Regions from separate parts of the Agrobacterium sp. rho-13.3 genome, predicted to be linked through region 1. Evidence: predicted binding sites of a transcription regulator. Region 1 holds the regulator's gene; each other region holds the start of a gene.
The links. The regulator LexA, encoded in region 1, represses DNA repair genes until DNA is damaged. The targets are predictions, from matches to a motif close to TGTTCNNNNTGTGTTCNG.
Positions count from the first base shown of each region.

Region 1 (10,431 bases):
TCCGGTCAGCTCGGCCATCACGCCACGCGCACTCATGCCGGCAGCCAGCATATGGCCGTGGTCACGGTAAGCGGTAATGACCTGATCGCCTTCCTTCTGCGACATGTTCATGCCGACAACGACAGCTTCCTGTCCAATGTAGAGGTGACAGAAGCCCCCGATGAAGCCCATGCCGTACAACTGGCCGGCTTTTTCTTCGAAGCGACGGATCAACAGCATCTCACGATAAGCGTGCAGCTCTTCATCCTTGCCAAAGTCCGGCGTATTCTTGCCAGTAAATTCCTTGGCGGCTGTCTTTGCCGTAGTCTTTCGGCCGGATACGGTCGCGGTTTTTCGCGGCGCCATTCATCCCTCCCTGAGTTGCCATTAGAATGGTTGGATTGGAGCGCACCTTATTCAAGAAAACGCGAAGCAGCAATGCCATAAACGCATGGCTCATATTCTCGCTAAGTAGCTGTGAATAAATTAAAAAAGTTGATTAACCGGAATTAGGTTAATCAAAAATATGTGTTCATGATGACGATTTCGTCTGAACGCGACATATTCAGCTGATAGCGCGAGATTTCATCGATCATATCGCGCTCAAGCGACCCATCGCTCATCAATTCAACCTGACGTTCCAGTGCAACGCGGGTTTTGGTGAGTTTCGCAAGCTCTGCCGTTCTGGCGATACGCTGACGCTCCAGCCGCTCCGTGGCCTGAAGCCCGAAGTCGCCATGAATGGAATGATACCCGAAATAGGAAAGGAAGGCGACCGTGATTGCCGGAACGACAAGACGGCCAAAACGTCTTTTCTTGTGATGCTTGGTCCACATACTCTGAAACAGCCTTCAAACGCGCTACTGCATCCACCATAGCTGCATTTGTTTAACCATCCGTTGACCTTAAATCCCCAACCACCGCAATGCACAAAAAAAGGCCCGCAAATTGCGAGCCTTTTCTTAAAATTGGTGAGTCGAATTATCCGCGAAGGATAGAGCGACCTGCATAAGCTGCCTGTGGACCGAGCATTTCTTCAATGCGGATCAACTGGTTGTACTTTGCAAGGCGGTCAGAGCGCGACAGCGAGCCTGTCTTGATCTGTCCGCAGTTGGTGGCAACAGCGAGATCGGCAATCGTCGAATCTTCGGTTTCGCCAGAACGGTGAGACAGAACAGCCGTGTAACCGGCCTTGTGCGCCGTTTCGACAGCATCAAGCGTTTCCGTCAGCGAGCCGATCTGGTTGACCTTGACGAGAATGGAGTTTGCAACGCCCATCTTGATACCGTCACGGAGGCGGGCAGAGTTGGTCACGAAAAGATCGTCGCCAACCAGTTGAACCTTGGAGCCAATCTTGTCGGTCAGGTACTTCCAGCCTTCCCAATCGTCTTCGGCCATACCGTCTTCGATGGAGATGATCGGGTATTTGCCGGCCAGTTCAGCGAGGTAATCCGCCATGGCTTCAGGCTCCAGCGTGCGGCCTTCACCTTCCAGCGCGTATTTGCCGTTCTTGAAGAATTCCGTCGAAGCGCAATCCAGACCAAGGAAAACGTCGTCGCCCGGCTTGTAACCGGCCTTTTCAATCGACTTCACGATGAAATCGAGAGCTTCAGGCGCGCTTTTCAGGCCTGGTGCAAAACCACCTTCGTCACCAACGTTGGTGTTGTGGCCCTGCGAAGACAGTTCCTTTTTCAGAACGTGGAAGATTTCAGCGCCGATGCGCACAGCGTCACGGATGCTTTCCGCGCCAACTGGCAGAATCATGAATTCCTGAAAATCGATCGGGTTATCGGCATGTGCGCCACCGTTGATGATGTTCATCATCGGTACTGGCAGCAGATGCGCGTTTGGACCACCGAGATAACGGTGAAGCGGCAGGCCAGTCGCATCGGCAGCAGCCTTGGCAACAGCAAGCGATACGCCGAGAATGGCGTTCGCGCCGAGGCGCGACTTGTTGGGTGTGCCGTCCAGCGCGATCAGCGTCTGGTCGATGTAGATCTGGCTTTCAGCATCAAGACCATCAAGCGCTTCGAAGATTTCCGTGTTGACGGCTTCAACGGCCTTTTCAACGCCTTTACCCAGGTAACGCTTGCCACCATCGCGCAATTCAACGGCTTCATGCGCGCCCGTCGATGCGCCAGATGGAACCGCTGCACGGCCGAAGGAACCGTCTTCAAGATGGACATCCACCTCGACAGTTGGATTGCCACGGCTATCGAGAATTTCGCGTGCGATGATGTCGGTAATGGCTGTCATGGTCTCTCCCTTGGGAATGGAACAGAATTTTTCAGTTGCCTGTCTTAAAGCGCATACCGAAAACTGTGAAGCACTTTTCGAATGGGTTGCGCGATAAAACAGGGCGCCAGAAAGGGCTGCTCGATTAAACTTCTCCGGTCGCTGTAGACCATGCAGAAGAAATTACAATGACGGCGCCCGCTTCAGGCGCCGGTTTTTCATAAAAATCAATTGGGGCCAAAACCCGTCACACCGCCTTGGCGATGTTGTCAAAGGCCAGCAGCTTTTCCAGCAGCTTCGGCATATCCTTCAAATGCACCATGTTCGGGCCATCGGACGGCGCATTGTCCGGGTCTTCGTGAGTCTCCACGAACAGACCGGCCACACCCACAGCGATAGCGGCACGCGAAAGCGTTTCCACGAATTCCCGCTGTCCACCGCTGGAGCCGCCCTGCCCGCCGGGCTGCTGCACGGAGTGAGTCGCATCGAAAACAACAGGCGCGCCGAGCGATGCCATGATCGGCAAGGAACGCATATCCGAAACGAGTGTATTGTAGCCGAACGATGCGCCGCGTTCGCACAGCAGCACATTCGGGTTGCCGCTATCGTTCAGCTTGGCCAGCACGTTCTTCATATCCCAAGGCGCTAGAAACTGGCCTTTTTTGACATTGATGACACGTCCTGTCTTCGCTGCCGCAACCAGAAGGTCCGTCTGGCGACTGAGGAACGCAGGGATTTGCAGAACATCGACAACCGGCGCAACGGCGGCGCATTGCTCTTCCGTGTGAATATCCGTCAAAACCGGAAAGCCGAACTGCGTCTTCAATTCAGCAAAAACGTCGAGCGCCTTATCGATGCCAATGCCGCGCTGACCGGAAAGAGAGGTGCGATTCGCTTTATCGAAAGAGGACTTATAGACCAGCCCGATACCCAGCTTGCCGCACAGTTCCGCCAGTGTTTCGGCAATCATGAAAGCATGATCACGGCTTTCCATCTGGCATGGCCCGGCTATCAATGTGAAGCGCTCGGCATTGGAGAAAGACACAGCACCGGCACCCTCGCCCGCAACCACTTTCAGATTATTCGTCACACTCATCGTCTTTCCTCGGAAGCAAACGGGTATTATTACAGGCGCAAGCCAATAATCGGCCCCTTATCTCAGACTGGCAACGCACTTAGCAGCAAGCCATGGTGCCAGCAAGTTACTCGTCAACGGGGCGCCGATCCATACTTCACCGAATTTTAAGGGATTGCAGAACACATATGGAACATATAGTGTTCGTTCTGTATTTGTTTCGCGAATCTTCGCCTCGAATCCCAAGGGTGCTTCTTCATGCTCACGCGCAAACAGCAGGAATTGCTTCTTTTCATTCACGAGCGAATGAAGGAGTCCGGTGTACCGCCTTCTTTTGATGAAATGAAGGATGCACTCGATCTTGCGTCGAAGTCCGGCATTCATCGGCTGATTACAGCCCTTGAAGAGCGCGGGTTTATTCGCCGGCTACCGAATCGCGCTCGCGCGCTGGAAGTCATCAAATTGCCCGAGGCTTATTCACCGAGCATCAAGCCACAGCGCGGGTTTTCCCCAAGCGTGATTGAAGGCAGCCTTGGTAAACCGAAGGCAGTCGAGCCTGCGCCTCCGAAGCCCTCGAATGATAGTGTTTTGAACGCCGTCAGCGTCCCTGTTATGGGCCGTATCGCGGCGGGCGTACCGATTTCCGCCATCCAGAACAACACCCACGATGTCGTCGTTCCGATGGATATGCTGGGTTCGGGTGAGCATTATGCGCTTGAAGTTAAAGGCGATTCGATGATCGAAGCCGGTATTTTCGACGGCGATACGGTCATTATTCGCGACGGAAGCACAGCCAATCCGGGTGATATTGTCGTAGCCCTCGTCGATGACGAAGAAGCAACCCTCAAGCGCTTCCGCCGCAAAGGTGCATCGATCGCGCTTGAAGCGGCAAACCCTGCATATGAAACCCGGATTTTTGGACCTGACCGGGTGAAGATTCAAGGTAAGCTGGTGGGTCTTATCCGTCGCTATCACTAAGTGATTTGACGTTTTTGCTGCTTTTCCAGCAGTTTTAGCGAAGATTTTCATTCGCATTTGATTGGGTGAAAGATATTCGTTAGCTGGCTCACGAATTTACCGCAATGCTTTTGGTTTGTGAGTGCGGCACGTGAAAAAAGTGGCGTGTTTTTCTGACGTTTTGTTTTGAAAGCGTGAAACCTTCAAACATCAAATAATTTCAAGCGAGCCATTAGGCGGAATGCATGTGTCATTGAGTTTTCCTGCGCTAGTACAGTGGTGCAACCGAGGGAATTGACGTGTACGACCTTTATATCGCCAACAAAAACTACTCCTCCTGGTCATTACGGCCTTGGGTATTACTGCGGACGCTCGATATTCCGTTCAACGAAAAGCTGATGCCGTTTGGCAGTTCGAACCATGACTTCTCGACATTTTCACCAACGGCAAGAGTTCCTTGCCTTGTCCAGAGTGATTTGACGGTATGGGATTCGCTGTCGATCATCGAGTATCTGGCAGAGCGGCATAAGGGCGTCTGGTCGGACAATGCGAAAGCGCGTGCATGGTCTCGTTCTGCTGCTGCCGAAATGCATTCCGGCTTTCAGGCATTGCGTAACGATCACCCCATGAGTGTTGGTCTTCGCATCCGTCCAGCCGCAATGAGTCAAAGCTTGCAGAAAGACATTTCGCGTGTCGACGCGCTTTGGCAGCAAGGTCTGGAATTGTTCGGCGGACCGTTTTTGGCCGGTGAGCAGTTCACAGCCGTGGACGCGTTTTTCTGCCCGGTGGTTTTTCGCTTTCAGACCTACGGAACGCCACTGTCTGCCGCCTCAGAGCATTACAAAACCAATATCCTGTCCTTAACCGCAATGCAGGAATGGCAAGACGCAGCCTTGCAGGAGACATGGCGTGACCCGGAGCATGAGGCCGAGGCAAAAGCTGCCGGAGAGTGGACAGAGGATCTGCGCGGGAAATAGTGCCAGGAGCCAGTTTGTCTTCGTTGGCACCACAACATCATCGCGGTGTGAGAGATAGAAGCTTTTCGATGTGAACTGGTATTGCCGTATCGAAACTCTCACGGCGCCAATTATAGCTACGGTGCATGGTCCAGGGGCGATCTGAGCCATACATCGCCGCGGTCGCTTGAAGAACGGGTTGGCCTTTCTCACCAAGCCAGATTTCCATGGAACCTGTTCGCCGCAATGTATCCCGGCTAATGAGGATCGCCCCTGACCTGCATGTGTCAAACGGTGTTCTGCGCGCCATCACCACAATATCGGCGATGTCGCAAGCCACTCCAGTCAGAGCCGTATCGGTAATGACGGCGACGGTTGCTCCTTTTGCGGACCGTGCAATGCACCACATGTCTTTGCGACAGGTGAAAACATCCGGTTTGGATAGAGCGGCCAGCATTTCTTTTTTGTGTTTCGCTCTCTCGGCTTCACTCATGCCAAATGACCGTGTCCCATCGTTGTCCGCCTCACTGTCGGTATCGTCACCGGCGGGTGACTTTTTTACCTTGAGCATTTCAGGTGGCCTGTGACGATCCGGCAAAGGCAGTGCCCTCGCCCATTGATCGTATATGAAACCGGAGGCACGCGGCTTTGTCGATGCAACGGCATCTGTCGATAACAGCGCGACAAGCGACGTGTCTTCATAGATCAGCAGGTCCGGTTTGCTGCGCCATTGCTCCGTGAGCAACATTACGAATCCGGCAGCAATAAACGGCAAGCCTATGAAGGCAAGTCGTGTTCGCAACAGCGCTACCAGCAGAAATCCTGTGGTCGAAACGGCGAGAAACCAGCCATTCTGGCGACCGATTGTGGTGTCGCCACCCCAACTCGAAACGGTTTTGGCAATATCGATGACAACGGCCATGCCGTAACCCATGACTTTGATGAACGGAGCGTCCAGCCCAAACGGCATCAGCAACATTCCGACCAAAGCAAAAGGCATGACGATCAGTGACATGACTGGCATGGCGGCAAGGTTGGCGGCCAGCCCAAAGGCGGTGATGCGATGAAAATGCTCTATAGAGTAGATCGCGGTCGAAATGCCACCGATCAGGGACGTGATGACGACACCGCCAATAATGGTGCCAAACTTGAAAGCAACCGACAACCACCAAGGGGGCGTTGCGATGACAAGTCTGTCGCGCTCACTCCGCCATCTGCTCCAGAATGCATATCCTGAAACAAGCGCAAGCGTTGCCGCAAATGACATCTGAAAACTCGGTCCCATCACCTCATGCGGAGACAAAATGACGATGACGATTGCCGATAGCGCGACATTGCGCAGGCTGATCGATGGCCTGTCGACCAGAACGGCGATGAGCATGATCGACATCATCAGCCATGCCCGTTCAGCAGACACCGCGAAACCGGAAATGAGGTAGTATGCCAGCGTCATGAGCAGCGCGGCGAAAGCCGATATTTTCTTGACGGGCCAGCGTTGGGAAAAGCCGGGAAACAGACTAAAAATCGTGCGCATTCCGACGAAAAAAATCCCAGAGGCCAGCGCCATGTTCAACCCGGAAATGGCGACGATGTGGGCCAGTCCGGAAACGCGCAACGCCTCCATCGTCTCACCAGAAATCGCACGTCTCTCATCGGTGACAATAGAGGCGGCAAAGGCACCCGCATCCCCGCCGATCAAACCCCGAATGCGTTCCGCTATGCCGCTGCGCAGCCGGTACAGCAAAGCATCGACTGTCTGTAACAGTGTTTTTGCATCCACGGTTTCCGAGCTTGAAGGCAGTGGTTTCGGTGCGCTGTAAAAAAATCCGGTCGCACCCGTTCCGTTGAAAAATGATCCAAAGGCAAAATCATTCAGTCTTGGCAATGCAGGACCGGAAGGGGGCGAAAGCCTGGCTTTGCCGGTGATGGTCTCGCCAATGGCAATCGGCTCGTGCCGGCTTCTGGACAAAACGGAAATCTGCTGCGGCGCCCTTGAGATTTTGGGGTCTGATGTGGACGTCAACGCCACGATATATCGCCAGTATCCTCGCGCATCGAGTTCCCGGCGCTCGACTTTGCCAATAATCGTTGTCGTGACGGACGTATCGAGAATGACGGTGCCCGCACGTCTCGTTTCCCAATCCGCAAGCAGCATTCCAACCAAAAGAAGAGCCGATGCTTTCAAAACAGCGGATGGAGAGCCGGGACGATCATGAAGAGCTATGGCTGCGGTGGCGACGCATAAAGCAACGCAAAGCAGTGCCAATTGGGAAGGCGTTTCACCCAGGTAAAACCACAGGGCCACACCAGCCGCGATGAAGACGGGAATAAAAAGAAAACCCTGCCGGTAAGAATCTTCTTCCGCAACGCAACTTTCAAACCATCGTTTCAGCCGCGTAATACGGGTTTGCGGTGATGGATCAGCGTCCACATCATTGACGGCAAGTGCGCCGCGTGACGTGTGGATAGGCAACAGCAGGTCGTCGAGTTCCGCCTGCGCAGCGGCACTCGTTTCGATCAAGCGGAAATATTCTTTTTTTCCCTGAACGTTCAAATACCGGCGCCCCTGCCACAGCAGCGTAACTTGCAACCATGAAAGGAAGATTGCAACCATCTGCGCGATTAAGGAAGCATTGACCTAGAATGAAACACGGGGCCGTAGAAATGCGTCAAATCGGGATATTGCCGTGTCGCAATGCACAATTTGCCTTTTGGATAGCTTGGCTTTATCGCGCGGATCATATAGCTAAATCGCTGACGCTTAAATGGCCGATGCGCCACCCCGCATCGCCTGGATATTTCGGAGGTTTGGTATGACGGAAACTAGCGCTACAGTGACTCTCGGCGATAAAACAGTCGATCTTCCTGTAAAAGAAGGCACGATCGGACCGAAGGTCGTCGATATCGGCACGCTGTATAAGCATACCGGCTCCTTCACATACGATCCGGGCTTTACGTCCACGGCCTCTTGCGAATCCAAAATCACATACATCGATGGCGACGAAGGCATTCTTCTGCACCGCGGTTATCCTATCGAGCAGCTGGCCGAACAGGGCGACTTCCTTGAGACCTGCTATCTGCTGCTGTACGGCGAACTGCCAACGACGGCACAGAAGAAGGACTTCGACACCCGCGTAACGCGCCACACCATGGTGCATGAGCAGATGAGCCGCTTCTTTACCGGCTATCGTCGTGACGCCCACCCAATGGCTGTCATGTGCGGCACGGTCGGCGCGCTATCTGCGTTCTATCACGACTCCACAGACATCACCGATCCGCACCAGCGCATGGTCGCATCGCTGCGTATGATCGCAAAGATGCCGACAATTGCGGCGATGGCGTACAAGTACCACATCGGTCAGCCCTTCGTTTATCCAAAGAACGATCTTGATTACGCCGCCAACTTCCTGAACATGTGCTTTGCCGTGCCATGCGAAGATTACAAGGTGAACCCGGTTCTGGCCCGCGCCATGGACCGCATCTTCATCCTGCACGCTGACCATGAGCAGAACGCATCCACGTCGACCGTTCGTCTTGCAGGCTCTTCGGGTGCAAACCCGTTCGCATGTATTGCCGCTGGTATTGCCTGCCTCTGGGGCCCTGCCCATGGCGGTGCAAACGAAGCAGCTCTCAACATGCTGAACGAAATCGGCTCTGTTGATCGCATTCCAGAATACATCGCCCGCGCCAAGGACAAGAACGATCCGTTCCGTCTGATGGGCTTTGGTCACCGCGTTTACAAGAACTACGATCCACGCGCCAAGATCATGCAGAAGACGATGTACGAAGTGCTGGAAGCCACCGGCAACTCCGACGATCCAATCATGCAGGTTGCTCTGGAACTGGAAAAGATCGCTCTTTCCGATCCTTATTTCGTTGAAAAGAAGCTGTACCCGAACGTCGATTTCTACTCTGGCATCACGCTGAAGGCGCTCGGCTTCCCAACAACCATGTTCACCGTTCTCTTCGCTCTCGCCCGCACCGTCGGCTGGATCGCACAGTGGAACGAAATGATCGAAGACCCACAGCAGCGCATCGGTCGTCCGCGCCAGCTTTACACTGGTGCACCGAAGCGCGACTACGTGCCGGTTTCCAAGCGCTAAGCTTGATCTCGTGAACGACAAAAGGCCGAGGGATTGTTCATCCCTCGGCCTTTTTATTTGACTGTCATCAGTGAGCGGTCATTCCCAGAAACTGTTTAAGTTCCGGGGTTTTTGGCGCGGAGAAAACCTCATCCGGTGGACCGATTTCATGCACTTTCCCTTCGTGCATAAAAACCACGCGCGAGCATACGTCACGGGCAAATCTCATTTCGTGCGTGACCATAATCAGCGTCATTCCTTCGGACGCCAGTTCCCGCACCACGGCCAGAACTTCGGACACGAGTTCCGGGTCCAATGCAGATGTGATTTCATCGCACAGCAAAGCGGTTGGCTGCATGGCCAACGCCCTTGCAATGGCCACACGCTGCTGCTGCCCGCCGGATAACTCGTCGGGATAGGCATCGAATTTGTGAGCCAGCCCCACACGTTCCAGCATCTTGCGCGCCAGCACTTCTGCGTCCTGCTTTGGCGTCTTCTTGACCACGGTTTGCGACAGTATGACATTGCCGCCCACGGTGAGATGCGGGAACAGATTGAATTGCTGAAAGATCATCCCAACTTTCAGGCGCAGCGCTTTCAGGTGAAGATCATCCTCGATAAACTGCGCGCCAGCAACCGATATCGCACCGGATGAGATCGTTTCCAGCCCGTTGATACACCGCAGCAGCGTTGATTTTCCCGAACCGCTCTTGCCGATAATTGCGATGACTTCACCCGGTTCGACATCCAGATTGATGCCTTTCAGAACCTCATTCGTGCCGTAGCTTTTGCGGACTTCAGTGATTTCGATGAGCGACATTAAGCTTCCTTTCGAGAATCTGGCTGCTCTTCGACAAAGGCCAGCACAGCGCGAAATAAATGAGGGCCACAAGGCCGTAGACGGTGAAAGGCTGGAAGGTGGCGTTGGTGACGACAGTGCCCGCTTTGGAAAGCTCCACAAAGCCGATGATCGACGTCACGGCCGTTCCCTTGATGACCTGCACGGCAAAACCAACGGTGGGCGGCACGGCAACGCGCATGGCCTGTGGCATGATGACGTAGCGCATTTGCTGGAACCGACCCATGGCAAGGCTGGCGGATGCCTCCCATTGTCCTTTTGAAACGGCATCCACGCAACCGCGCCAGA
Region 1 covers NZ_CP192774.1:1,066,976-1,077,406, reverse strand. Annotated here, with positions in the region: gene pdhA (pyruvate dehydrogenase (acetyl-transferring) E1 component subunit alpha) at 1-345, opposite strand, end outside; gene RMR16_RS05360 (FtsB family cell division protein) at 498-815, opposite strand; gene eno (phosphopyruvate hydratase) at 961-2,235, opposite strand; gene kdsA (3-deoxy-8-phosphooctulonate synthase) at 2,462-3,310, opposite strand; gene lexA (transcriptional repressor LexA) at 3,548-4,267, shown strand; gene RMR16_RS05340 (glutathione S-transferase family protein) at 4,546-5,223, shown strand; gene RMR16_RS05335 (ComEC/Rec2 family competence protein) at 5,261-7,723, opposite strand; gene gltA (citrate synthase) at 8,016-9,305, shown strand; gene RMR16_RS05325 (amino acid ABC transporter ATP-binding protein) at 9,373-10,104, opposite strand; gene RMR16_RS05320 (amino acid ABC transporter permease) at 10,082-10,431, opposite strand, start outside.

Region 2 (10,431 bases), 660 kb from region 1:
TGCGCCGATTGTCGGCATGACCAACGCCATGAGCCGCCTTGCCGGTGGCGATATGTCCGTTGACGTTCCCGCGCTCGACCGTGGCGACGAAGTGGGCAAGATGGCAAAGGCCGTTTTGGTCTTCAAGGAATCCGGTATCGAAAAATCCCGCCTTGCGGACGAAAGCGATCGTATGCGCTTCTCAACGGAAGCAGAGCGTCGCCAGAACGAAGCGGAAAAAGAACGCGCCGAAGCCGAACAGATGTTTGCCCGTGAAGAACTGGCCAAGGGTCTACAAGCGCTCTCCGATGGCAATCTGGCTTACCGCATCGAAAGCCCTTTCACCCAGTTCATCGAACCACTTCGCATCAACTTCAACACCTCGCTGGACAAGCTGCAAGACGCTCTGCGCAACGTGGGTGAAAACGCGTCCGCCATCAATGCCGGTGCTTCTGAAATGTTGTCTGCCGCAGACGATCTTTCCCGCCGCACCGAACAGCAGGCTGCTTCCATCGAAGAGACAGCAGCAGCACTGGAAGAAGTGACTACCACGGTGCGCGACAGCGCCAAGGGTGCGGAAGAGGCAAGTGCCCTGGTTCAGCGTGCGCGGGCAGGGGCTGAAAAGTCCGGCACCGTGGTTCGCAGCGCCGTGTCCGCCATGCAGGAAATCGAGAAGTCTTCCGGCGAAATCACCAAGATCATCAGCGTCATCGACGATATCGCTTTCCAGACCAATCTTCTGGCGCTGAACGCCGGTGTGGAAGCAGCGCGTGCCGGTGAAGCCGGTAAGGGCTTTGCGGTTGTGGCGCAGGAAGTGCGTGAACTGGCACAGCGCTCTGCCAATGCTGCCAAGGAAATCAAGACCCTAATCAGCGCGTCGAGCCGACAGGTTGAAAACGGTGTGAACCTGGTTGGTGAAACCGGCAAGGCGTTGCAGTTGATCATTGCCGAGGTTGAGGAAATCAATTCTCACGTCAGCACAATCGTCACGGCATCCCGCGAACAGGCCACCGGCCTTCAGGAAATCAACACCGCCGTCAACACCATGGATCAGGGCACGCAGCAAAATGCCGCGATGGTGGAGCAGCAGACCGCTGCAAGCCATGCACTGGCACGCGAAGCTGCCGCTTTGAACGGCCTTATCGGTCAGTTCAATCTCGGGGGCGGTGCGCGTGGAGCCACAGGGTTTGCGGCGTCCGCGTCGTCCATCGCGTCACGCCCGGCATCGTTTTCGGCACCAGCACCGGCCTTCACACCAAAGGCACGCCCTGCTGCGAAAATAGCGCCTTCAACCGCACGTCCGGTTTCGTCACCTGCACGCGCGCTTGGCCAAAGTCTTGCCAAGGCTTTCTCGCCAAGCACCAGCGCTGCGGCAAAGCCTGCGGAGCAGAACTGGGAAGAGTTCTGAGAGTGATCAACGCCTGAAACAACAAACCCGCCGGAGCGATCCGGCGGGTTTCGTTTGTTTGGTGATGTCTCAGGCGGAAACGCCGATGGTGATCGTCGCGGACAAGACGCCGCTGTCGAGTTTTTCGAAATCGAAGATGTGGTCGGTCGCATTGTCTGGAACGATACTGTCATCACCATTGGCGGTATCGCGTAGTGGTCGCCCCACGTAATCGGGATGCTGGCCGTAGACGATATCGCTCAGCGTATCGTCAAAATAAAGCTGGCTGACCAGCAGTTCTTTGCCCTCGACCACAATGCGACAATGGATATGCGGCGTTCGGCCGCTATACCAGCCCGGATAGGCGGTGAGGAAAATTGCCTGACCCTCTGCTTTCGTCAGTTGGCGCCCGCGAAACGCAAGGCCGCTGAGCGCCTCGGCATCACCGCCCGTGCACATGTCGGCGGCTTCGCGGCCCGAATAAATGCCCCGGTGATCCGTATGCCAGATTTCCACGTCCGCGTTTTCGATGGGGCGGCAATCGGCGGCGTGAACGATCCTGACAGCGAGGCGCATCGGAAGACCGACCTGGTTTTCAGACACATCCTCCCGCACGGGCACGTTGTTGACATGGCAGGGGCCAAGTGTCTGGGCGGCGGTGACGATGCAATTCGGGCTGCTGCGAAACACCGGCGCTGGCAGTTTCGCAACGTCCACGGCCCTGGTGCCGCCGCTCAGAAAATCGGTGCCTTTCCAGGTGAATTCGCGGGCGGCGATGGCTCTATGATGGCGCGGCCACAGCGCTACGCCCGAAGCAGACGCGGCCACAATGACGCCTCCTCCCAGAATAAGAGTTCTTCTTTTCATCGGCCTTTTCCATTCTTCAAAGCCAGAGCTTTTACGAACCGGAACAGGGAATCCAAGTTAAATCTTGTCCATGCTTGCCAAGCAAAGGGGGTGGCAAGGGGCGCGCAGCTGTGACGTCAAAAGCGGCTCGCGATTACCCGGCAACGCCGACATCAACCTGTTTCTGGCCGAGTGCTTTGAAAACCGTGGCGACGATGCCAGCGCGGTCCAGACCGGCATTGGCATACATGATTTCCGGTTTGGCCTGTTCCACCCATTGATCCGGCAGGGTCAGGGTGCGAACTTTCAAGCCCGTATCCAGAAGACCGGCACTTGCCATGAAGTGCAGCACATGCGCGCCAAATCCGCCCGCAGAACCCTCTTCGATTGTGATCAGCACCTCGTGATGGCTGGCGAGTTGGCGAATAAGATCAAGATCAAGCGGCTTGGCAAAACGGGCATCGGCCACCGTGGTCGGCAGGCCCGCCGCATCCAGATCTTCCGCTGCCGCCAGGCATTCCGCAAGGCGCGTGCCGAAGGAAAGCAACGCGATTTTGGAGCCTTCCTTGACGATGCGACCCTTGCCGATTTCCAGAATTTCGCCACGGGCAGGCATTTCGATGCCCACGCCTTCGCCACGCGGATAGCGGAAGGAAATCGGGCCTTCGTCATAGGCCGCAGCGGTGCGCACCATATGTTTCAGTTCCGCCTCATCCGATGCCGCCATCACCACCATGCCGGGCAGGGTGGCAAGGAATGTCGTGTCGAATGAACCCGCATGGGTGGGGCCGTCGGCACCGACAAAACCAGCTCGGTCTATGGGGAAGCGTACGGGCAATCCCTGGATCGCCACATCATGCACCAGCTGGTCATACCCGCGTTGCAGAAAGGTGGAATAAAGCGCGCAAAACGGCTTGTACCCATCGGCAGCAAGGCCAGCCGCGAATGTCACGGCGTGCTGTTCGGCAATGCCGACATCGAAAGAACGCTTCGGAAAGAGTTCGGCCAGCTTGTCCAGACCCGTGCCATTAGGCATGGCGGCGCTGACGCCGACGATCTTGTCGTCAAGCGTGGCTTCCTGCACCAAGGCTTCGGCAAAGACGCTGGTGTAACTCGGCGCATTCGGCTTGGCTTTGGCCTGTGCGCCGGTGATGACATCGAACTTGTTGACGCCGTGATATTTGTCGGCAGCGGCTTCGGCAGGGGCATAACCCTTGCCCTTCTGCGTCACGACATGGATGAGAACCGGACCCTTTTGGTTGTCGCGCACATTGCGCAGCACCGGAAGCAGATGGTCGAAGGAATGACCGTCGATAGGGCCGATATGGTAGAAGCCCAGCTCCTCGAACAGCGTTCCGCCTGTCACATAGCCCCGCGCATGGGTCACGGCGCGGGTAATGGCCCGGTCGATGGTTTTGCCCAGATAAGCCGTCAGTTTTTTGCCGAAATCGCGGAAGCCCATGTATGTGCGGCCAGAGGCCAGACGCGCGAGGTAAGCGCTCATGGCGCCGGTTGGCGGCGCAATCGACATGTCGTTGTCGTTGAGAATAACGATCAGGCGCGCATCCAGCGCACCGGCATTGTTCAACGCCTCGAACGCCATGCCAGCCGACATGGAGCCATCGCCGATGATGGCGATCACCTTGCGGTCGCTGCCATCAAGCTCGGCAGCAACAGCCATGCCGAGACCGGCGGAAATCGAGGTGGAGGAATGCCCCGCGCCAAAATCGTCATATTCGCTTTCTGCACGGCGGGTGAAGCCGGAAAGGCCACCTTCCTGCCGCAGCGTGCGAATGCGCTCCCGGCGACCCGTCAGAATTTTGTGTGGGTAGCACTGGTGGCCAACGTCGAAGATCAACCGATCGTCCGGCGTGTTGAAAACCTTGTGGATAGCAATCGTCAGTTCCACAACGCCGAGACCAGCACCCAGATGCCCGCCGGTCGTAGACACAGCATCGATCATCTCATCGCGCAGTTCCCGTGCCAGTTGCGGCAGGTCGCGATCTTCGATTGCCTTGAGGTCGGATGGGAAATTTACCCGGTCAAGCAACGGTGTCTTTGGCATTCCGGTCAATCGTTCGGCTTTCTTCTAATAGTGCTTACACCGACTAGATGGTGGATCATCGAGCCTTCGGCAAGATAAAGAGGCTGCTATCACCTATGTCTCATACTTGCTCCAAACCATAGCTGATAGCAGCCTCTATTCGTTTTAACGAATTTCAACCCTGCGGCAAAGGGACAAACTCTTCCTCATCCCCCGGGACGATGTCGAAGCGCCCGGTTCTCCACTCGTCCTTGGCTTTTTCTATGCGCTCTTTTGATGACGAAACAAAGTTCCACCAGATATAGCGTTTGGAATTCACCGCCGCACCGCCGAAAATCATGATGTGGCAACCGCTGAGGCCACCCTTCAGCGTAATGTCATCGCCCGCACGAAACACGATCAATTGATCGGCAGCAAAAACGTCTCCGGCCACATCCAGCGAGCCGGACAAAATGTAGATCGCCCGTTCCTCGTGATCGGTGGACAACGGCACCTTCACCCCGGCTTGCAGCGTCAGATCGACATAGAGCGTATCGGTGAAGGTTTTGACGGGGGATTTATAACCTGCAAAGGCGCCGATCACGACGCGTCCCGTTGCGCCGACGGCATCGATCAATGGCAGCGCTTCACGGGCCGTGTGGTCAAAATCGGGGGCGATTTCTTCCTTGTTGTCGGGCAGCGCCAACCAAGTCTGCAGGCCGGACATGGACAGTGGATGGCCGCGCAGATTTTCCGGTGTGCGTTCCGAATGCACGATGCCACGCCCCGCTGTCATCAGATTGATATCGCCGGGGCGGATGACGAGTTCGGTGCCGAGGCTATCGCGATGTTTGATTTCGCCATCGAACAGATAGGTGACCGTCGAAAGCCCGATATGCGGATGCGGCTTCACATCCAGCGCTTCGCCCGCTTTCAAAATGGCCGGCCCCATCCGATCAAAAAAGATAAACGGCCCCACCAGCCGCCGCTCCCGCGTTGGCAGTGCCCGGCGCACGGCAAAGCCGCCAATATCGCTGGATCGCGGAATAATCAGATTTTCAATGGCGTCACAGGCAAAGGCATCACCCGCAGCGGGGTCGTTTCCGGGAAAAAATGACATGGCAAATCTCCTGCGCGATTTGGCCTAGATTACCACGATCCGCCATGGGTGCGAGACCTCGATATCGAACGGTCTGTTCAAGATCGTCCAACACGTCCAGATGTCCTCTCGACATCATCCTCTGTTCTTTCCCGAGGGACAGGCCCGAGCATGACGGAGGAAAGGCTTACAAGCCTTATTCGCCGTCCAGCGGCTCCACCCCCTGTGGTTTGCCCGTGCGGTCCAGCCGGATTTTTTCGATGCGCTTTTCAGCAGCCGTCAGCAGGGTTTCGCAATGTTTCTTCAGGGCTTCGCCGCGCTCGTAAATGGCGATGGATTCGTCCAGCGCCACGTCGCCACGTTCCAGACGGGCGACAATGCTTTCCAGCTCGGCGACAGCCTTTTCGAAAGAATAACCGCTGACATCGGCTGTGTTGGCATTTTCCGTCATGTTCAACCCTTCATCATTCTCAAAATATGCATGGCCGCCGATTCCGCCAGCCCTTCCAGATCATAACCACCTTCAAGCAGGCTGACGACCCGGTTGGAGGCATATTTGTCGGCCATCTCCAGAATTCGCCCGGTCGCCCAATCGAAATCCTCACCCACCAGATTGATCTGTGCCAGCGGATCGCGGTGGTGGGCATCAAAACCCGCCGAGATGATGATGAGGTCCGGCGAAAAGTCGGCAAGCGCTGGCAACACGCGGGATTTGAATGCCTCGCGGAAATGGTCGCTGCCGGTGTTGGGCGAAAGCGGCGCATTGACCACATTGTTCTTGATGCCGGTCTCGTTTTTATCGCCACTCCACGGATAAAGCGGCATCTGGTGGGTGGAGCAGAACAGCACGGATGGGTCGTTCCAGACAATATCCTGCGTGCCATTGCCGTGGTGCACATCCCAATCCACAATGGCCACGCGCTCTGCGCCATAGGTCTTTTGCGCATGGCGGGCAGCAATGGCGGCATTGTTGAAAAAGCAAAAGCCCATGGCCTTTTCAGTTTCCGCATGGTGGCCGGGCGGGCGGCTGGCCACGAAAACATTGTCTGCGGCGCCACTAAAAACATCGTCCACCGCCGCCATGGCAGCGCCGATGCCGGTGAGCGCCGCTTGCAGGCTTTTGGAGGAGGCGTAGGTGTCCGCCTCGATGCGGTTGATCTCGCCGTCCTCTTCCGGGATTTGGCGCATGACCGAAATCAGGTGGCTTTCAGGGTGTGCCAGCAACACCGCATCTTCATTGGCCTGAGGTGCTTCCTTCCGCTCCAGCCGCTCGAAATTCGGATGTTCCAGCGCAATGTTGAGTGAGCGCAGCCGGTCGGGGCGCTCCGGGTGCCCCGCTGGCGTAATGTGTTCAAGGAATATCGGGTGCTCGTAAAGCCGTGTAGCCATAGCCATTACTCCTGAACAATTTTGACGGCCGTGTCAGGCGCGCTGCGGCAGCAGTGGATATCCAGCCATCACGGCACGACCAGCCAAGGCTGCAAGCACGGCTTTTAACACGTCGCCTGGAATAAAGGCCATGGAGCCGATGAATGCCTTGGTAAAACCAATGCCAGCCGCAAAGCCGAGATAGGTGATGCCAAAAGCATACAGCACGGCAACGCCACCGATGACGCTGGCCAGAAAGAAGCCGACGCCTTGCACCAACGCCGTCTGATCACGGTTGACCAGACGCTCGGAAAGATAACCAGTGACGAATGCAGCGGCGATCCAGCCGATCAGATAACCGGTTGTTGGCGTATAAAAAATGGATAGACCGCCGCGACCACCGGAAAGAACCGGCAGGCCGATGGCGGCAATGAGGATGGTGAGCAGAACAGCCAGCGTTCCACGCTTTGCACCCAGCACCACACCGGCCAGCATGACGCCGAGCGATTGCGCGGTGATGGGCACCGGAATGAAACCGAGCGGAATAGGTGGCAACAGGCCAAGCGCAATGATGATGGCTGAAAATAGCGCGATCAAAACGAGGTCACGTGTCTTCATGGGTCTTATGCTCCCCTCTCAAGCATGTCGCGCAAAACTACGCTGCGGTTTTGCGAAACGACATGCGCAACAACAAAGATTTAAAGCGTGTTGCGTCAATCCTTGCACGCAATTGGCTTTAAATATCTGAAAACGAGGTTTGGCCTCTGAAACCGCGCGCGTCAATGGCATCGGCAATCGCATCGGCGTCCTTCAACGTCATTATAATCAGCGGCACCAGAATTGTGTGCAGCTTTGCCTCTATACCGCGTGCGCGGTGGGCATCGCGCAACGTCTCGTAGCGATTGACCACCTCCGGCACAAAGCGAATGACGAGGCCAACTGCAAGCCCGACATCGGCGGCTTTCGCCAAGCCGATTTTCTCCAGCGGACGCAACGCAAAGGTGATCTCGTCCATGAACTGCGAAATGCTGACGCTGGCGGTGATCGCCGTTGCCAAAAGGGTCAGGGCCGAGAGACGCAGCAGGGCAATCGTCGCATCAAGTGCGGAAATCAGCAGGAAACTAAACAGCGCGATGACGATGATGGTGAGAAAAACCGGACGTAATCGCAAAATCGTTTCGCGCCAGCCCAGATGTGCTTGCGACAGAACGAAGAGGGCAAGGCACAGGCCTGCGACCAACAACAGCGGGTCGCGCGTCAGAAACAAGCCGATGCTGAAGGCAGCAAGGGCAATGAGCTTGATGCGCGGCGACAGCCTGTAGAGCCAGCCGGTGCCTTCGACGTGCAGGCTTCTCATGTCAGCGCCAGCTCCCGATAGAGGCGGATGGCTTCCGAGGGAGAGGCATCTGCGCTGAGCCTGCCCTGATGGAACACAAGCACACGATCAAAGCTCTCCAGCAGTGGCAGATCGTGGGTGATGACGAACAAATCCTGCTCAAGCCCAGCCATGGTCTTTTCCACCAGCGCCCGGTTTTTGAGGTCAAGCTGATTGGTCGGCTCATCCATGATGAGGATTTTCGGGCCAGTGATGGTGAGTGCGGCAAGTGCCGCAAGTTGCAATTCACCACCGGAAATCTCGTGCGCGCGGCGCTTGGCCAGATGTTCTATGCCGAAGCGTTGCAATGTTGCTTCGACTGCGGCCTCGACCGAAGACTTGTCCACGCCACGATTTTTCAGGCCGAACGCGATGTCATCGCGGATAATCGGCAGGATGATCTGATTTTGCGGGTTCTGGAAAACAAAACCGACATCTTTTAAGACCGACGGACCATCCGTGACCGTATCCAGCCCGTTGACGGTCACGCGACCGCTGGTGGGTTTCGTCAGCCCGTTGATCATCCGCGCAAATGTGGTCTTGCCGGACCCGTTGAGACCAATAATGCCGATGCGCCGTTCATGGAGCGAAAGCGTCAGGGGCTCGACAGCCACTCGCCGCTCGAAGGCCACACCCGCATCGTGAAAACCTATGTCCAAACCCAATTCCCCAAAATCCCTTGCCGCTTCTATAAACATATGAACGGCCAAGTAAAATCAAGAACAAAAAAAGAACATTGATTTTTCGGGCGCGCAACCCTAGGCTTTTGCCATGGCGATTCTGATTTCGAATGAAGCAGCAAGACGTATTTTCCTCGCGCGGCAAGGGCTGTCCGAGCCGCCAGGTCGTGCCATGAACAAGGCGGACCTGTTGAGGTTGATCACGGATATCGGCTTTGTGCAGGTGGATAGTATTGCGACGGTGGAGCGCGCCCATCACCAGATCATCTTTTCGCGCAATCAGACCTATAAACGGCATCACCTCACAGAGCTGATCGAAAAAGACCGGGCGCTGTTCGAGCATTGGACGCATGACGCGTCGATCCTGCCATCGACCTTCTATCCCTATTGGAAACATCGTTTCCGCCGTCGCGAACCGATCATTCAGGAGCGCTGGCGCAAATGGCACGGCGAGGGTTTCGATGCCGCATTCGAGGAAACCTACCGGCGCATTGCCGAAAACGGGCCGCTGATGTCGCGGGACACCAAGGCCGAGGATCATCAATCCGGGGGCTGGTGGAACTGGCATCCCTCCAAAACGGCGCTGGAATATCTGTGGCACACCGGCAAACTGGCGATTTCCGGCCGGGTCAATTTTCAGAAGGTGTATGACCTTGCCGAGCGCGTCATTCCTGCTGAACATCATGCGTTGGACGTGCACCATGATGTCTTTGTGGACTGGGCTTGCCGTGAGGCGCTGACCCGGCTGGGTTTCGCAACATCTGGAGAGATCGCAGCCTTTTTCGACATCGTCTCGGCGCAGGAGGCAAGGGACTGGGTCGTGGCGCATCGGGATGAGCTTTGCGAGGTTTCGCTGATGTCAGCCGATGGCGGCAAAGAGCGACCGTCCTACGCGTTTGAAGGGTTCACGGGCGATGCCGCGGCGGAACCCGCGCCACCACAACGCATCCGGGTTTTAAGTCCGTTCGATCCCCTGCTGCGCAATCGCGCCCGCACGGAGCGGCTGTTTGGTTTCTTCTACCGCATCGAAGTGTTCGTGCCGGAGCCGAAGCGGCAATATGGCTATTACGTCTTCCCGCTTCTGGAGGGCGACAGGCTGATTGGCCGCATCGATATGAAGGCAGAGCGCAAAGGTGGAACGCTGGATGTGAGGCGGCTTTGGCTGGAAAAGGGCGTGCGGGCTTCGACTGGCAGGCTGGAAAAGCTTGATGCGGAGTTGAGCCGACTTGCGAAGTTTACGGGCGTGGAGAGTGTGCGTTATCTGGCGGGGTGGCTTGAGGGGTAACATCACGCCCGTCATGCCGGACTCGATCCGGCATCCAGTGCGATCAAGTCCTTGATCGCAAAACAGCCTTCTCCCCGCGCAGACGCGCGGCTGGATTCCGGCTCAAGGCCGGAATGACGGAAAATTTATGGGTACGGCGTCTAAGGATCACCCGATATCCGTCGAAGCAATCTCGATGCCGAAACCTTCGAGGCCCACATAGTGGCGTTCGCGAGAGGTTAGCAACTTGATCGAGCTGATGCCGAGATCCTTGAGAATCTGTGCGCCAAGGCCGATTTCCAGCCATTCATGTTCGCGGGAGCGGGCCTGCGCGTGGTCTTCGTCGATGCTGGTTTTCTTGCGGTTGCGGCTGGGGTCGCTGACCTGTCCAACGCCGACAGAACCTTCCC
Region 2 covers NZ_CP192774.1:409,507-419,937, forward strand. Annotated here, with positions in the region: gene RMR16_RS01910 (methyl-accepting chemotaxis protein) at 1-1,387, shown strand, start outside; gene RMR16_RS01915 (protocatechuate 3,4-dioxygenase) at 1,457-2,233, opposite strand; gene dxs (1-deoxy-D-xylulose-5-phosphate synthase) at 2,367-4,286, opposite strand; gene RMR16_RS01925 (pirin family protein) at 4,432-5,355, opposite strand; gene RMR16_RS01930 (exodeoxyribonuclease VII small subunit) at 5,531-5,785, opposite strand; gene RMR16_RS01935 (histone deacetylase family protein) at 5,788-6,723, opposite strand; gene RMR16_RS01940 (biotin transporter BioY) at 6,757-7,320, opposite strand; gene RMR16_RS01945 (energy-coupling factor transporter transmembrane component T family protein) at 7,439-8,059, opposite strand; gene RMR16_RS01950 (energy-coupling factor ABC transporter ATP-binding protein) at 8,056-8,736, opposite strand; gene RMR16_RS01955 (winged helix-turn-helix domain-containing protein) at 8,849-10,042, shown strand; gene ribB (3,4-dihydroxy-2-butanone-4-phosphate synthase) at 10,190-10,431, opposite strand, start outside.
Region 2: the regulator LexA is predicted to act here: its motif matches at 8,796-8,813, upstream of RMR16_RS01950 (energy-coupling factor ABC transporter ATP-binding protein).

Region 3 (10,431 bases), on a different replicon from region 1:
GAAGATGTGCCCGAATACGACGCGCCATGCCAATGGGCTCGTCGGTGAAGTGTCACTCAGTTAGAGGGTAGCTAGTCAGCCCTTGGGTTTGTCGTCGCCACAGTTCACCCAATCTGCGATCGAGTCATGTAGCATCCAAGGTGAGGGCGCGCTGAGGGTAACCTCAGCGCTGTCGGTTGCGGTGAAATGACAACACTCCTCGTCATCTGAAGCCCATTCGCCGATGATCTCGCCGTCGACAAGCAACACATCACCGCTGAAAGCTCGGTTGTGATAACCCAGCATAATGACGCCATGACGCACCATGCCTCCTTCATCGGTCATTCCACAGATTACTCGAAACTGAGCACGCACAGCCGCCGCGCCGGGACCAGAAATAAGACCGATCTCAAAGATTTTATATCGCAAAGTGCCGAGGTAGTGGTCCCTCTCGTCATTGGATTCAATTTGGCAAGACATTTCACCATGGGTTTCAGTTTCGATGTGCATGATCCAGAAAGACCTCGTTCGTATTTCCGCGATTAAGACTGACGGGGATTAACTCCTTAAATTGCACGCGGTAGCACCGCAAATTTAGCAATGCCTTGCTTCAGCACGATGCGAAACAACCATACCGCCCAGTGAACGAAATTTAGTGAAAATTCCGACTTTTCACCTTCAGCGTATCGATATGCAGGTCTGGCGTGAACATGTCGCGCGGGACGATCGGCTTCGGCCTATCCCTAGAATCCGGCCCGCCACCATGAGCGAACTCGTCTCCTCGTCCGGTCGGCAGCTTGAAGTCGGTATCACGGTCAGCAAGCCCGGAAAGATCGGCGGACAGGTCGAACAGTTGCTGCGCTACAAGGTGGACCACCTCCCCTTCCCGCTGGATCCGGCCGTTGATCGCCATCATAGAGGAGCCAAGCACAACCCGACGGCGTTTCTCGAACAGCGACGGCCAGACAACAATATTGGCCGGTCCTGTTTCATCCTCAATGGTGATGAACATAACGCCTTTGGCAGAACCCGGCTTCTGGCGAACGAGAACCAGGCCCGACGTATAGACCCATCTGCCGTCACGCGCCGTCATCGCCTCGTTGCAGGTGATGATGTTTCTGTCGTGAAGCTCTTTGCGCAGAAAGGCCATCGGGTGCTGTCGCAACGTCAGACCTGTGTGGCCATAGTCTTCGATGACATTGTGGCCCTCTGTCATTTGCCTGAGCGCAACGTCCGGCTCCTGCTGCTCGGCGATCGTCGCCATCTCACGTTCGGCCGCTGCTGCAAAGAGGGGCAAAGGTTCATCGCGCAGAGCCTTGATGGCCCAGAGTGCATCACGGCGCTCAAGCTTCAGGCTCGGATTATAGGCATCGGCCTGGGCAATTTGGACGAGCGCTTCGGTTGGCACACGGGAGCGGCGCCACATATCGTCGACTGACACGAAGTCGCTGTTCATCCGTGCGGCGACGATGCGCGCCGCGTCAGCAATCGCCAGTCCTTTTACCTGCCGAAACCCCAGACGGATGGCATGCCGACCCCTGTTGCCGATCGGCTCAAGTGTACAGTCCCACCGGGAGCGGTTGATGCAAACTGGTCGAACTTCGACACCATGCGCACGCGCATCGCCGACAATCTGGGCTGGCGCATAAAAGCCCATCGGTTGGGAGTTGATCAGTGCCGCGCAGAAGACGTCCGGATAGTGGCACTTGATGAAGTTGGAAGCATAAGCGATCAGCGCGAACGACGCTGCATGGCTTTCGGGAAATCCATAAGAGCCAAAACCTTCGAGCTGGCTGAATGTCTTTTCTGCAAATTCCGACGTGTAGCCGTTCTTCACCATGCCGGAGACCAGCTTGTCCTTGAACCTGCTGACGCCGCCCGTGAACTTGAATGTCGCCATGCTCTTTCTGAGTTGGTCGGCCTCACCGCCTGTAAAGCCGGCACAGACCATAGCGACGCGCATGGCGCTTTCCTGAAACAGCGGTACGCCAAGCGTCTTGCCAAGGACCGCCTCCAGTTCGGGCGTCGGGTAATCGACGGGCTCCTTGCCCTCACGCCGGCGCAGATAGGGATGCACCATATCCCCCTGGATCGGGCCGGGGCGGACGATAGCGACCTGAACAACGAGATCGTAGAAAGTGCGGGGTTTCAGGCGCGGCAACATGGCCATTTGCGCTCTGGACTCGATCTGGAACGTGCCGAGCGTGTCGGCCTTGCGGATCATCGCATAGGTGGCGGCATCCTCCTGCTCGATTTTGGACAGGTCGAGATCGCGGTCCTTGTGCTCGCGGATAAGCTCGAAGGCCTTGGCCATGCAGGTCAGCATACCGAGCGCCAGCACATCAACCTTCATGAATTTGAGCGCTTCGACGTCATCCTTGTCCCATTCGATGATCTGACGATCCTTCATCGTCGCCGGTTCGATCGGGACAAGATCATCGAGTCGATCATGGGTCAGCACAAATCCGCCGGGATGCTGACCAAGATGCCGGGGGGCACCCATCAACTGCTGCGCAAGCTTTAATGTCAGGACGAGCCGACGGTCTTCGGGATTGAGATTGAGCTCGCGTATGTTGCGGTCAGGGACTTCCTCCGACCAGGACCACATGCCCGATGACAGCGCCTTGATCACGTCCTCCGGGAGACCAAGCGCCTTGCCGACATCGCGGATCGCGCCTTTTGCCCTGTAACGGGTGACGGTAGCACAGAGTGCTGCCTTCTCTCGTGTATAGGTCTTGTAGATCCATTGGATGACCTCCTCGCGCCGTTCGTGCTCGAAATCCACGTCGATATCTGGCGGTTCATCGCGCTCCTGGCTGATGAAACGCTCAAACAGCAGATCATTGGTGGATGGATCGATGCTGGTCACACCGAGAATATAACAGACGGCGCTATTCGCGGCCGATCCCCTACCCTGACACAGGATTCCTTCAGATCGTGCAAAGCGCACGATCGAAAACACCGTTAGGAAATATGGCGCGTATTTCATGGTGCGGATGAGATCGAGTTCGCGGCGGACGGTTTTCAGCACATTTGGTGGCAGACCTTCCGGATATCGCGATGGCACACATTCCCAGACATAGTGTTCCAGCGACGCCTGAGCGTCCTTGCCGGGCACGATCGCTTCTTCTGGATATTGATAGGTCAGCTCCTCGAGCGAGAACTTGCACTGATGGACAATTTCCATGGTCCTCGCCAAGGCTTCTGGATAACGGGGAAATAGCCGCTCCATCTCGTCGGGTGGTTTCAGGTAGCGGTCGGCATGGCGCTCGCGCTCGAAACCGACGTCGTCAATGGTCGTTCCGGTTCGAATACAGGTGACAATATCCTGCAACTGCCGCCTCCCCGGTTCATGAAACATCACATCGTTGGTAACGACCGTCTTCACCTTGAACCGTGTTGCCAGATTGGAAATCTCATGAAGCCGCATCTGGTCATTCGGCCGGCGGCGCAGGCATAGCGAAACATAAGCACGGTCGGCAAATATATCGGCCATTTTTCGCAGGCGCATCGCGCAGATATCGTCTGCCAGATCGGGCACCAGTATGCCGATCATGCCTTCGCTATAGGCAATCACATCATCCCAGTGCAGGACGCAATTGTTCTTGCCGCCGCGCGACTTGCCGAGTGTGATCAGCCGGGTCAGCCGGGAGTAAGCGGTGCGGTCAGTGGGATAGACCAGTACGGACATGCCATCGGCGAGATCCAGACGGCAGCCGACAACCAGCCTCACCCCTGTCCCGCGCGACGCCTCCAGCGCTCGAACGATGCCCGCCAGACTGTTGCGATCAACGACTCCAACAGCATCGATACCAAGGATTTTGGCGGTTTCGAACAGTTCCTGCGCCGAGCTTGCCCCGCGTAGAAAGGAGAATTGTGTCGTGACCTGAAGCTCTGCATATCTCATGCGAATATTCCATGCACGAACCACCGGTGGTTTCCGGTCTCTGGATCGACGCCATCGCCGGACCGGAACACCCACAGGCGCTCGCCGCTCTCGTCTTCGACAACGAAGTAATCGCGCACCGCGTCCATTTCGCTGTCGCGCTGCCACCATTCGCCGAATATGCGCTCAGGCCCGTCTGCCCGTTTCACCTTGCGGCGCTTGCCGCGCCAGGTGACCGACACGGGCGGATGGTCCGGCATAAGGGCGATCACCTCGATCAGTTCCGGTCGCACAAGCAACCTGACCGGCCGTCGCCAGTGATCGACCCACGACACTGCGACCGGATCGGCAGCCGCGCTGATACGCTGGACCGAACGCTCGGGGACATCGGAGGCCACCGGAGCCACCCGGAAAACCCTGTGGCCGCGGTTGCCGTAGATATCGATCAGCGGTGAGACGTCGGTGACCTCTTCTTTCACCAGACCCGACGTTTTCTGCATCTCTTCAAGCGGCTCGGCCATCACGGCGACCAGTGTCAGTTTCTCGATGCCGAACCCCGGTTCAATCTTTTCCGTTCGATCACGGAACAGCTTGGTCAGCCAGGCGACATCGCGAGCCGGTTTGACCGTGCCGGCGCGGATCGCCTGCCGGGTGCCATCGACCTTGTCGACGATCAAGTCGGCGCGTCTTACACCAAGCCCCTTTTTCTGAAGCTCGTCGATCAATTGGATAACGAGGCGAGCGACATATTTGTCAATCGTCTCGGCAGCACCGATCGGTTCGGCAAACGTGCGGCTGACCTCGATCAGATCGACGGTCCGGATCGGATCGATCGGTTCGGAGGCCCGTCCGAACATCTGATCAAGGCGGCGGCCGATTTCCGGACCAAAGCGCAGGGTCAATGGCGCGCGGGCTGTGTTGGCCAACTCTCCAATGGACTGGAACCCAAGTGTGTGAAGGTCACTGACGATCTTCGGCGGCAGACGTAAGAGCGAAATCGGCAGTTTTTCAACGGCTCGCACGGTCTCTCCGATCGGCACGATAACGGTTTCCCGGCTGATGGCACGCGCGCAGGCATGGGCAGCACCCCAAGTATCGGCAACCGCCACACGGGCTGTCAGCTTTTTTGCCATGAACTGGTTTGCAATCTTCGTGACCATCGGCAGTTCACCACCCTGCAGGTGATCGGCACCCTCGGTATCCATGACAATCCCATCCAATCCGTCGACAGCAACGATCGGGGAATAGAGTGTCAAAGCCCAAAGCGTGATCCGCTCCAGCGCAGCGGCATCCTTACTCAAGTCTGCGTCGACCATCATCAGGCCGCGAAACAACGCTTGCGCTTTGGCCGCCGGCATACCGACATGTACGCCTGCTGTTCTTGCAGCCAAATCGGCCGCCGAAACCCATCGTTTCGATCCGCTTCTGGCAATTACGGCAATCGCCTGTTCAGGCGGAATGGACGGATCGTCGCGGCGAATGCGATCGGTCGGCAGATCGGGTAGATAGATCGAGACAACCCTTGTCATCACACGCCCTCACGAGAAACTCAGCACACTCACCCGCTTTCACGCGTATCAACTCCACAAACCAACGCGGCCTTCCAACGCCGGGGACCGGAAGATCATCCGACGGTATCACGCTCACCCTCCACCGGGTGGTCGAGGCTGTCGGCTGCCCGAAATCATTGGCTTCGGTCTGCCGCCTCCAACGGCGAACAGCCAGTGCCATCGTGCCTGTGCGCTCGGCTGCAAGCTGCAGCCGGCGCGAGCCGACCATGGGTAAGCGGACGAGCTCACCGACGACGGCGCCGAGACCTCCGAAAGAAAGCCCCTCCTCCATATTGGCAAGCACGTCCTCTTCCCTGTCGGACTCGACGAAGATTACCCGGTCGGCGTGCAGGCCTACCTGCGCCAGCGCCGGAAAAAACAGATCCGGTCGTGTCAGACACCAGATGATCGGTCCCTTCGTGCGTGCGGCGATGCCAGCCACGAAAAGGGCTGCGGCCGCACCATCGACAGTACCAGGTCCCCCTCCGGCAAACTCATGAAGCGCGCCGTGGGCGAGACCCCCGCCTGGTAGAGCGGCATCCATTTCGGGCACGCCGAAAGACAGACACCCGGCTTTTTTCAGTGTGGTGGTTTCGAGCGAGGCGATACGCTCACGCAGATCAGCAATCACGCCGTCTGACACCCTTGGGGCGCGGGCAGCAGTCATCGTTCACGGCTCCCTTCAAGGTCGTGTTGGCAGGCCGACATCATGTCGTGCAAATGTAGATGTTCTGTTTTTGTTCCTGCGCGAGAAAAGAGTCAAGGCAGCGAATTTGTTCGAAGACTATTCCGAACTTTAGAAATTTGAGAATCTGCATGAGAATCAGTTGCGTAGCGGCAACAAAGAAATTTTGACCCTTTGGCGCTGCCCGGTGGATAGCGGGGACAATATGCGGATCGTCATAATGTCCTTAAGCTTTTTCTGTTGAACTGAGAATATGACTAAGCCTCCGAGATCCAAACCGCTCCTTCGTGATACCGAAGCAAAGATCCGCTCAAAGCCTCGCCGCAAGCGCAATCCGGCTCAGCCACAGCTGCTGTTCGATCCCATGCCGGAGCGTGTTGAGCCAACGCTTGCTCAGCTGAAGGCACATCCGCCACAAGGGCCCGAGTGGTCCTGGGAGGTGAAATGGGATGGATACCGCCTTGCTGTCCATATCGAGCCGCAGCGCGTGAGAATTCTGACCCGTGGCGGCCATGACTGGACACACCGGTTTCCTGCGATCAAAGAAGCGGCACGCGCGCTTGGGCCAGCGACGATGATCATCGATGGTGAGGCCGTTGTCCTCGATCAAGAAGGGCGATCAGATTTCGGGCTGCTGCAGCAGTCTCTTGGCGCGTCGGGCAAAAAGCCCGGCACGCGCGCCTCCGATGCCATCCTCTATGCGTTCGACCTGCTTTACCTCGATGGCCATGATCTGCGGGGCGTCGAATACCGAACACGCCGGCATCTGCTTGAGGACACGGTGAAGGAGCAGGAAGGTGCCATCCGGCTATCGGAAACCCTCGACGCCGATCCCACGGTCCTGCTCGAACATGCCTGCCGCCTTGGGCTGGAAGGGATCGTCGGCAAACACCGCGACCAGCCGTATCGCTCAGGTCGGACGGGCGACTGGGTAAAGGTCAAGTGCGTTGCAAGCGAGGCGTTCTTCATCGTCGGCTACGAGCCATCGAGCGCGTCGCCGACCGGCTTTGGCTCACTGCTGCTGGGCGCTTATCGCGACGGCACGATCGTCGATGTTGGCAGCGTCGGGACAGGGTTCAGCCAAACTGAGGCCACCAGGCTGCGCAAGATGCTGGACAAACTGCGCTGGAAGCAGAAGCAGCCGCCGGTGGCCTATGTCGGAGAGGCCGATATCGTCTGGGTGCATCCGACCCTCATTGCCGAGATAGAGTTTCGTGCTTGGACGGGCGACGGCAAACTTCGCCATGCGGCATATAAGGGGCTACGCGAGCGGCAAGACAATGCCGACGTGTTTTGCCTCGGCTGACAGCATCCTCTTGAGACACTTCAGTTTCGCAAGATACCAAGACCAGCCATTAAGGCAGCGCGAATAATTCTATCAGCAGGCAAAGTATCCACACGGACAAAAAGCTAACATGTAAAATCTCCGTGGCTAACATATTCCATATCACAAGACAGAAACACGCCGAGATACGACTGAGCGCAGGGCTTAGACAGTTGAGATGGCATCCGCGTCATCTATAAAACGGGAATTGACGTCAAAATCAGCACGCTCATCATACACACACCGCGTCGCCTGATGATCCAGATCGACCAAAAGACATTCCGAGCTCAGCCGCGCCGCCAGTGCTTCGTTTGGAAGAAGAGTGAACGCGACTTTGATCTCGTGACTTAGGTAGGTGAGTTGGTAATGCCCTCTGTAATCGGCGTGCGTTTGCAAATCGTTGGGTTTGAGTACGGCTCGACTTGACGGTCATCTCCATACTTGGCATAAAAAGGGTGGCCCTATACGCGGGCCGGTGTGCCCGCCACGCAAAGCTAGTTCAGCGTTTTATCACATAAGTGTCATTCCTTGCCAAATGGCATGGTCTGGCCATCAGCGGGCACATGGTCGGATCATTTTCAGGATATGGATATGACCGATAAAAAACTTAGCAGCATCAAGCATCTTGCAAAACGATACGCCCGGGCCACAGGGCTCACACAAGTCCAGGCCTTAGATTTAGTCGCGGGAAAACTGGGTTTTGCCAATTGGACAAAACTCGTCTCCGCGAGCAAGAATGATTGGACACCCGATCCCGAACAAATAGCAAGTGTCGAAGAATTCGTTCGACAAGCCTTTCCGCTGGAAGATTTTCAGACTGGAAACGCTGAAGCGATGGCCCGCCGCTTCGAATTCCTCGGACAGGCCAAACATGGTGTAATTGGAGGTCATTCATACCGCCTTCAAGTGGTTTCCCACGACGTCATCATGGCAGGAGACGGGTGGAGCATCAAGGTTCCCGAAAACCCTGGCGCCGCACCGATCGTCCAGACATCGCCTGAAAATGACAGGCATTGCCCAGTCTTTGATCCGGAATTTCTGCAAAAGGCGCTTGGTCTGGCGAATGATCTTGCTGTCCAGGTTCGAGGGGAAATTTCGACAGATTGGCCCCGCCGGTCCACAAAACCTGACTCAAACGGCATCGTCCGCCATCCGCTGTGGGGCGACGAGTCAGATCTGTGGTTTTGCATGCATTGCGACGGGAAAATCACCGGCACCCAAATCGCCAAAAATCTTTGGCATTGCCCGGGGTGCGGGGCATCGCCTCTCGACATATTCGAGACAGCGTTCTGGTGTGAAGATGATGGGACGTCTCTCCCGCCGGTGAAAGTTGACGGCGGCGTGGACAGGGGCGAGCCGGATTTTCGTGTGGTCGATGACAGACCCAAAATCGAACTGAATAGCGAAAAGATCACTCTTCTACTCCGAAGCGCTCTGCTTGACGACGCCACAAATATCACTGAGAGACTCGGCGCTCTTCAGGCGCTGATTAGTGTCGATGATGAAAATGACGTCTGCATAGCGCTCGAGGAAGATTTGTGGCCGGAGGGCAAAGAGCCGGTTCAGGCTTTGATTGTAGCAGCGCAACTGGGAATCGAGATTGAACTTGTATCGATGTGGTCCACGATACCTTTTCACTGGCCGGGTATTGGCGAGACAACCTCGAGCACGAGCGACTATACGCAAATGATGCTGGACGCGTATGCGCAGTACGATGGGTCGCCAGACAGGAAAACAGATGAATAGTAGGCGTTAGCGACCAATCGCCTGCAAGTAAGCCATTTTCAAGTTTAGGAATTGGTCATGACCGTTCTCCACTTGTCACTGAAATGAGTGCCGCTAGCGACGAAAACCCACCCAAACAGTTCAGACAAACCCAGCGACCTCGGTGAGAAAGACTGCCGCAGTAGGGCAACAGTAAAAATTTCCGATAAAAGGTTGCGTTCTTACTTGACTCCCTGAATAGTTGAAATAATTTCCCTAAAAATGCTTTCTATTGGAGGGGTGCCGTGTCTATCGATTTCACGATCATAAGAGAGGGCCGCGAGTTTTATTGTAAAGCTAATGGAGGAACAAAGTTCTACGTAGGCCGTCAGGTGTCCTACCAAGGCAGGGTCGGCCTCAAAAACGACCACGATGCCAGTATAACAAAAGTCAAATACGACCCTACAAATTATCCAGAATTCGGATTCTGGGCGCAGTTCCTGGCTCCAACAGCGCAAGCGGAATCTCGCTCCAGCTTCATCGTACTGAACACTTACGACCGCGCCGCATTCACTTTTGGTGCATTTCAGTTCGCGGCTCATGTTCCAAATGGTGACTTTGTAAAATTCCTCAGGTCGATGCTGGAGCGAGCAGAAGCGGAGGAATACTTTCCCAATCTGGTTGTTGAGAACCGACGTATCTGCTCGGTCGAGCTCATGACTGAAGTACAGCTTGAGGACGACAATTCGACTCAGAAATTGCAGAAGTATTTGAACCAGGCAGATGAGATTGTCGACGACCGGGAAATTATCGCGGCGGCCAAGCTAATTCATTGGACCACACACCACATAGAGGTCAGGCAACTGCAGGTGCACCACTGCGTTAGCGTCGCCCAACAATATATGGATCGTCTCGACAGGCGCTTGAACCTTGACAACAGGACCGCAGGAGAATGCTGCGTAGCGTTCGATATCTTGCATCACGGACGCGGCGGCAGCAACACCTTTCCGACCCTGCAACGCGCTCTGGCGAGCACGAAACCGCTCGATAAACTACTGGAAATCGGGGAAGAGCAGTACGCCGAGCGGATCAGAACTTTGAGGGCAGGTCTCAAGGCTGAACCGGGATTTGCCTCCAAAAAGTGGTCAACTGAACATCGTGATTTTCAGTAAGCGAGGGCACCATGACACCGTTTGTAACAGAGCTAGTGAATCACGCCCTCAGCGAATGGGCTTATTTCGGTTACTCGACCAGAGCACTGAACGACAACTGGAAGATTGGCGCTGAGGAATACGAGGCTGGC
Region 3 covers NZ_CP192776.1:216,173-226,603, reverse strand. Annotated here, with positions in the region: gene RMR16_RS24430 (hypothetical protein) at 76-489, opposite strand; gene RMR16_RS24425 (error-prone DNA polymerase) at 632-3,886, opposite strand; gene RMR16_RS24420 (Y-family DNA polymerase) at 3,883-5,394, opposite strand; gene RMR16_RS24415 (ImuA family protein) at 5,315-6,082, opposite strand; gene ligD (non-homologous end-joining DNA ligase) at 6,354-7,406, shown strand; gene RMR16_RS24405 (hypothetical protein) at 8,016-9,170, shown strand; gene RMR16_RS24400 (hypothetical protein) at 9,434-10,300, shown strand; gene RMR16_RS24395 (DUF2272 domain-containing protein) at 10,312-10,431, shown strand, end outside.
Region 3: the regulator LexA is predicted to act here: its motif matches at 6,143-6,160, upstream of RMR16_RS24415 (ImuA family protein).